Regions from separate parts of the Bacillus sp. TCT6 genome, predicted to be linked through region 2. Evidence: a T-box and tRNA genes for the amino acid it is inferred to sense, from the RefSeq annotation. Region 2 holds a T-box; the other holds one or more tRNA genes.
The links. The T-box of region 2 lies ahead of ileS (isoleucine--tRNA ligase). A T-box ahead of a tRNA ligase gene usually reads a tRNA of that ligase, here a tRNA-Ile.

Region 1 (3,380 bases), 2.7 Mb from region 2:
CAGTGCTCCTGGTACAAAAGGATTCTCATTAGCAGGATTTATAGCTCGTATGCCCATATCAATGATGGGTATTGGTATTGTTACCATGTTATCTCAAGTAAGTGGTGACTATTGGCTTGCTGGAGCTGTTGCAGCTACCTTTACATTATCATCAGCTTTACTAGCTCCTCATATTTCTCGGATGGCTGATCAATTAGGGCAATCTCGCATACTTCTTCCGACTACAGGTATTAGCGTTTTCTTTACAATCCTCTTACTTCTATGTACGAAATATGAAGCTCCTTATTGGACGCTATTTCTATCCGCTTTATGTGCAGGTTGTATGCCAAATATGTCAGCTATGGTACGTGCACGTTGGACTAAACTATACCGCGGATCCCATAAATTGCATACAGCATTTTCCTTCGAATCGGTCGTCGACGAAATTTGCTTCATAATTGGTCCTGTATTATCTGTCAGTTTAAGTGTTATGTTCTTCCCAGAAGCAGCGCCACTTTTATCATCTGTTTTTCTTACAATCGGGGTATGCCTATTTACTATGCAAAAAAGCACAGAACCGCCTGTACACCCTCGCGACATTACAAACAACGGAACAGTATTTAAAATTGGTTCTTTGCGAGTACTAGTATTCACACTCATTGCTATAGGTACTATCTTCGGCACAATAGATGTCGTTAGTGTAGCTTTTGCTGAGCAGCAAGGAAACACAGTAGCTGCTAGCTTTGTACTTTCTGTCTATGCAATCGGTTCATGCCTGGCAGGCCTTATTTTCGGTACCCTTAAACTCAATACCCCACCCTATAATCAGTTTTTAATAGCGGTCACACTTTCCATGATAACAATGCTGCCACTAGTTTTTGTAAACAGTATTACTTGGCTAGTAGTTATTGTTTTCTTTGCAGGGCTATCTGTCGCTCCTACTATGATTATTACTATGGGGCTTGTGGAAAAAATCGTACCTGAATCAAAGATAACCGAAGGAATGACTTGGGCAATTACAGGACTTGGAATTGGAGTCTCCCTAGGATCAGCGATAGCTGGTTTAGTTATTGATAACTTTGGAGCCCATGTAGGATTTAATGTGGCTATTATAGCAGGAGGCCTTGCCTTAACTATTGCACTTTTAGGCTACAAAACTCTTCACTCCGCATATAGTCATGTTGTTATTAAACAAGATGAACATTCAATAGAAAGTTAAAACATATTCAAAAAATAGGATTACCTTTTCTTATGTATGAGAAAAGGTAATCCTATTTTAAACTTATTATTTATAATCTGTCATAGCTTCTTCTATATCTATACACAACAAAAAAGAGATAGCAGATTATGCTATCTCTTTTAGTATGACCCGTACGGGATTCGAACCCGTGTTACCGCCGTGAAAGGGCGGTGTCTTAACCACTTGACCAACGGGCCAGTTCTGGCAGAGAAGAAGGGATTCGAACCCTCGCACCGCGTTCGCGATCTACTCCCTTAGCAGGGGAGCCCCTTGAGCCACTTGGGTACTTCTCTATAAATATGGCTCCGCAGGTAGGACTCGAACCTACGACCGATCGGTTAACAGCCGATAGCTCTACCACTGAGCTACTGCGGAACAATTATGGTGGGCCTAAATGGACTCGAACCATCGACCTCACGCTTATCAGGCGTGCGCTCTAACCAGCTGAGCTATAGGCCCATAATTGAAAAGCGGGTGAAGAGAATCGAACTCTCGACCAGAGCTTGGAAGGCTCTTGTTTTACCACTAAACTACACCCGCATAAAATTGAAAATGGTGAGCCATGAAGGATTCGAACCTTCGACCCTCTGATTAAAAGTCAGATGCTCTACCAACTGAGCTAATGGCTCATTTTGAAAGTGGTGCCGGCTAGAGGACTTGAACCCCCAACCTACTGATTACAAGTCAGTTGCTCTACCAATTGAGCTAAGCCGGCTTGCGACTTCAAAATGGTGGCTCGGGACGGAATCGAACCGCCGACACGAGGATTTTCAGTCCTCTGCTCTACCGACTGAGCTACCGAGCCTTATTAAAATGGCGGTCCCGACCGGGGTCGAACCGGCGATCTCCTGCGTGACAGGCAGGCATGTTAACCACTACACCACGGGACCATTTGGTTGCGGGGACAGGATTTGAACCTGCGACCTTCGGGTTATGAGCCCGACGAGCTACCGTACTGCTCCACCCCGCGATGATATAATATGTAATTTAAGAAAAAATGGAGGAGGTAGAGGGATTCGAACCCCCGCGCGACTCTCGCCGCCTGTCGGTTTTCAAGACCGATCCCTTCAGCCGAACTTGGGTATACCTCCGAGATATAAACCTTTAGTGGTGGACCTTGTAGGACTCGAACCTACGACCGGACGGTTATGAGCCGTCTGCTCTAACCAGCTGAGCTAAAGGTCCTTTATGGTAGCGGCGGAGGGGATCGAACCCCCGACCTCACGGGTATGAACCGTACGCTCTAGCCAGCTGAGCTACACCGCCATAAATGATATTAAAATAAGTGGAGCCTAGCGGGATCGAACCGCTGACCTCCTGCGTGCAAGGCAGGCGCTCTCCCAGCTGAGCTAAGGCCCCATGTTTTTGGGAATATCGGGAAGACAGGATTTGAACCTGCGACCCCCTGGTCCCAAACCAGGTGCTCTACCAAGCTGAGCCACTTCCCGTTAATAAAAGCGCGCCCGAGAGGAGTCGAACCCCTAACCTCTTGATCCGTAGTCAAACGCTCTATCCAATTGAGCTACGGGCGCATATGGTGCCGAGGGCGGGGGTCGAACCCGCACGGTGGTCACCCACCGCAGGATTTTAAGTCCTGTGCGTCTGCCTGTTCCGCCACCCCGGCATGTCATATTGAAAATTGGAGCGGAAGACGGGATTCGAACCCGCGACCCCAACCTTGGCAAGGTTGTATTCTACCACTGAACTACTTCCGCAAGACATGTTTGAGATATTTTATTAAAAGTGCGGGTGAAGGGAGTCGAACCCCCACGCCAAAGGCGCTAGATCCTAAGTCTAGTGCGTCTGCCAATTCCGCCACACCCGCATATTAATATTTTAAGAAAAAATGGGGCGACTGATGGGAATCGAACCCACGAATGCCGGAGCCACAATCCGGTGCGTTAACCACTTCGCCACAACCGCCATGATTTTCTGGTGCCGACTAGAGGACTTGAACCCCCAACCTACTGATTACAAGTCAGTTGCTCTACCAATTGAGCTAAGTCGGCTAAATGGTGGAGGATGACGGGATCGAACCGCCGACCCCCTGCTTGTAAGGCAGGTGCTCTCCCAGCTGAGCTAATCCTCCATTTGCCTGGCAACGTCCTACTCTCACAGGGACAAGGTCCCAACTACCATCGGCGCTAGAGAGCTTAACTTC
Region 2 (3,380 bases):
CTACAAATTTAGATTTCGCTTCCAGTACTGTTCTTTCAGAAAAACGCTTCGCATTCCACGGGGCACTATCAACAAGTAAAGCCCATCTTAGCGCATCTGCACCAAACTTATCTACTAAATCAACTGGGTCTAGTGCATTCCCTTTACTTTTAGACATTTTCTGTCCTTCTTCATCTAAGACATGCCCTAATGATAACACTCGTTTATACGGTACTTTTCCTGTATACAGTGCTGAGACTGCTAATAAACTATAAAACCAGCCGCGTGTTTGATCAATTCCTTCTGCAATAACATCCGCTGGAAACTGCTCTTCAAATAACTCTTTATTTTCAAATGGGTAATGATATTGTGCAAATGGCATAGAACCACTATCAAACCAAACATCAATTACTTCTGGTGTACGATTCATTGTTCCTCCGCATTTCCCGCAGCAGACTTGCACTTCATCTACATAAGGCTTATGCAATTCCAAATCTTCTGGTGTTTCGTTCGTACTATGCTTTCTTAATTCAGCAATGCTTTTCGGTGCGAACTGATGATTACAACTTTCACATTCCCATACGTTTAATGGCGTTCCCCAATATCTATTTCGGCTAATATTCCAGTCCACCATATTTTCTAAAAACTTACCAAATCGTCCATGTTTCATATGATCCGGATACCAAGTAACAGAATCATTATTTTGTAAAAATGTATCTTTAATTGCAGTTGTTCGGATTAACCAACTTTCTCCTGCATAATAAAGTAGTGGTGAATCACAACGCCAGCAATGCGGATAGCTATGTTCATATTTTTCTTTATGATACAGTAAACCTTCCTTCGCTAAATAACGAACGATATCCACGTCACAATCTTTTACAAATTTTCCTTTCAAAAATGGTACTGCTTCTGTATACTCACCTTTTTCATCTACAACGTGCAAGAATGACAATCCTTCACTTTGAACGACTCTATAATCATCCTCTCCATATGCTGGAGCAATATGAACAAGTCCTGTACCACTATCTGCTGTTACAAAATCTGCTGCGATAACGCGGTAACCATTTGTAACTTCTTTCATCGGAAATGGGGCTGCATAAGATGTGTTTAATAATTCTTCGCCTTTATGAACAGATAATACTTCATAATTCTCTTTTAATACTTCTTGTACACGTTCTTTCGCAACAATATATACATGACCTTCTTGTTTTGCTTTAACGTATTCCATATTTGGATGGACAGCAAGCGCTACGTTTGCTGGAAGTGTCCAAGGTGTCGTTGTCCAACCTAAGAAATACTCATTTTCACTATCTTTCACTTTAAACTTCACAGTTGCACTTAAATCTTTTACTGTTTTATACCCTTGTGCAACCTCATGTGAGCTCAATGAGGTTTGGCAGCTTGGGCAGTATGGTGAAACTCTATGTCCTTTATATAACAATCCTTTTTCATGGATCGTCCCCAAAATATGCCATACACTTTCGATATATGGATTCTCTAAAGTTACATATGGATCATCCATATCTACCCAATAACCAATACTTTCAGTGAATTCACGCCACTGCTTTTCATATGTGAAAACACTCTCTTTACACTTTTGAATAAATGGTTCAATACCATATTCTTCGATCTCATTTTTACCAGAAATACCAAGTTGCTTCTCAACACCTAGTTCTACAGGTAAACCGTGTGTATCCCATCCTGCTTTTCTTACTACTTTATAACCAGCCATCGTTTTATATCTTGCTACTAAATCTTTAATTGCCCGACCAAGTGCATGGCCGACGTGTGGTAAACCGTTCGCCGTTGGTGGCCCTTCATAAAACACAAACGATTGCGCGCCTTCTCGATTCTGAATTGATTGTTCAAAAATGCTTTGTTCGTTCCACTGCTTACGAATACGTGTTTCTCTCCCTACAGCTGACTCTTTTACATCTACTTTCTTCATCTACAATCACTCCTTTGAATGTTTTAAAAGCACACAAAAAACCCGCCCCTATGAAGTAGGGACGGGTTTACCCGCGTTACCACCCTAATTCTATTAGCTTTTCACTAATAGCGCTTAGCAACGTACTATCATACGTGTTCTTTGTAACGGTAGACATCCGTCCGGGCTTACTCACTTTCAGCCTCGGCTCCTCGGAGATGATTTTCAAATAACTTCTGCCCACCGGCTTTCAGCAATATACCGGCTCTCTGGAGAACAGTTCACTATTTTACTCTTTCTCGTCTTCAGATTTGTATACTTTATTAAAAGTTATTTTATGCCATTTGACAACTAATTGTCAACTAATTCAAAATATATTCTTATCCTTATCCCCTATTCTTATACAATTACTTTTCAAATTCTCGCAATGCTGCTAAATTTTCATCATCCTCAATAAGTTCAACAAAGAATCCCGAGTCATCCTCACGAAGGACAATTTCAAGCTCTTCCTTCGCCTCTTCATTTCTATTTAACTGTGCTAAATAACAAGCACGATCATATCTTGCTAACAAATCACTTGCATCCATTGTTAATACTTCATTTGTTATTTTTTCTGCCTTTAGTGTTTGGCCGGCACCATGATATGAAGACGCTAAAGAAAGAAGAATTACTGTTTCATTTGGATGATGTATAGAAGCATTTTCTAATACTTGAATTGCCTCTTCAAACCTTTCTTGACTTTGATATATTTCTCCTAAAGCAAGAAATGCTCTACTTACGAACGGTGTTTGCTCCGTTAATTGTAAGGTAATCTTTTCTGCTTTTCTTTCTTCCCCTGCTTTAAAGAATACTTGTGCTTGCAGAAGAAGAGTATCATAATCATCTGGTAGTTCTCGAACCATTTGCTTCGTTAATTCCAAAGCATCTCTTAACATATCTTCTTCCTCGCACTCAACGAAAAGATTTACAAGTTGCTTCGCTACTTCATAATCCCATTTATTTTCTAGTGAGGTGTGCAGAATGTCTATCGCTTCTTTATTCATCTCTACATTCTCATAAAATAGCGCAAATCGCTGTGCTGCCATACTATTTTTCGGATTTAACTTTAAAGAGATTTCATATAAATCAATTATCATAGTAACCATTGAAATTTCTTTCGCACGATTTTTCATACGATAAAAAGCTCTCGTAATGATAGATCGTTTCGGCTGTTCATGCAGCTGGCGTTCAATCCATATTTCCGTAACCGCAGCTGCAGCATACATGAATGCTGTACTTCTTTCTGCTTTTTTCACCTTTAACGTATGAAGAAAATCTCGTATGTTAGACAATTTTTTATGTTGCTCTACTGCTTTTACATAAACATCAAATATACGTTCATTATCAAAATCTTTTTGTATTACTTTCATTGCAACTTCAATTGCTTTTACATTTCTTTTTTTCACTAATACTTTTGCATAATGATATAGAACTT

Region 1: it has a tRNA-Ile gene. The T-box ahead of ileS (isoleucine--tRNA ligase) is inferred to sense a tRNA for this amino acid. The anticodon was not compared.

What each region holds. Positions count from the first base shown of each region.
Region 1 is NZ_JBVYHX010000001.1:4,525,416-4,528,795, forward strand. Features, by position in the region: gene AC0ONG_RS23200 (MFS transporter) at 1-1,198, shown strand, start outside; tRNA gene AC0ONG_RS23205 (tRNA-Glu) at 1,345-1,416, opposite strand; tRNA gene AC0ONG_RS23210 (tRNA-Ser) at 1,422-1,512, opposite strand; tRNA gene AC0ONG_RS23215 (tRNA-Asn) at 1,520-1,594, opposite strand; tRNA gene AC0ONG_RS23220 (tRNA-Ile) at 1,602-1,678, opposite strand; tRNA gene AC0ONG_RS23225 (tRNA-Gly) at 1,689-1,759, opposite strand; tRNA gene AC0ONG_RS23230 (tRNA-Lys) at 1,773-1,848, opposite strand; tRNA gene AC0ONG_RS23235 (tRNA-Thr) at 1,859-1,934, opposite strand; tRNA gene AC0ONG_RS23240 (tRNA-Phe) at 1,949-2,024, opposite strand; tRNA gene AC0ONG_RS23245 (tRNA-Asp) at 2,034-2,109, opposite strand; tRNA gene AC0ONG_RS23250 (tRNA-Met) at 2,113-2,189, opposite strand; tRNA gene AC0ONG_RS23255 (tRNA-Ser) at 2,218-2,310, opposite strand; tRNA gene AC0ONG_RS23260 (tRNA-Ile) at 2,328-2,404, opposite strand; tRNA gene AC0ONG_RS23265 (tRNA-Met) at 2,409-2,485, opposite strand; tRNA gene AC0ONG_RS23270 (tRNA-Ala) at 2,506-2,578, opposite strand; tRNA gene AC0ONG_RS23275 (tRNA-Pro) at 2,594-2,667, opposite strand; tRNA gene AC0ONG_RS23280 (tRNA-Arg) at 2,678-2,751, opposite strand; tRNA gene AC0ONG_RS23285 (tRNA-Leu) at 2,755-2,843, opposite strand; tRNA gene AC0ONG_RS23290 (tRNA-Gly) at 2,860-2,934, opposite strand; tRNA gene AC0ONG_RS23295 (tRNA-Leu) at 2,964-3,044, opposite strand; tRNA gene AC0ONG_RS23300 (tRNA-His) at 3,067-3,142, opposite strand; tRNA gene AC0ONG_RS23305 (tRNA-Thr) at 3,153-3,228, opposite strand; tRNA gene AC0ONG_RS23310 (tRNA-Val) at 3,233-3,308, opposite strand; rRNA gene rrf (5S ribosomal RNA) at 3,313-3,380, opposite strand, start outside.
Region 2 is NZ_JBVYHX010000001.1:1,863,132-1,866,511, reverse strand. Features, by position in the region: gene ileS (isoleucine--tRNA ligase) at 1-1,927, opposite strand, end outside; T-box leader at 1,982-2,221, opposite strand; gene AC0ONG_RS09565 (bacteriocin-processing peptidase family protein) at 2,314-3,380, opposite strand, start outside.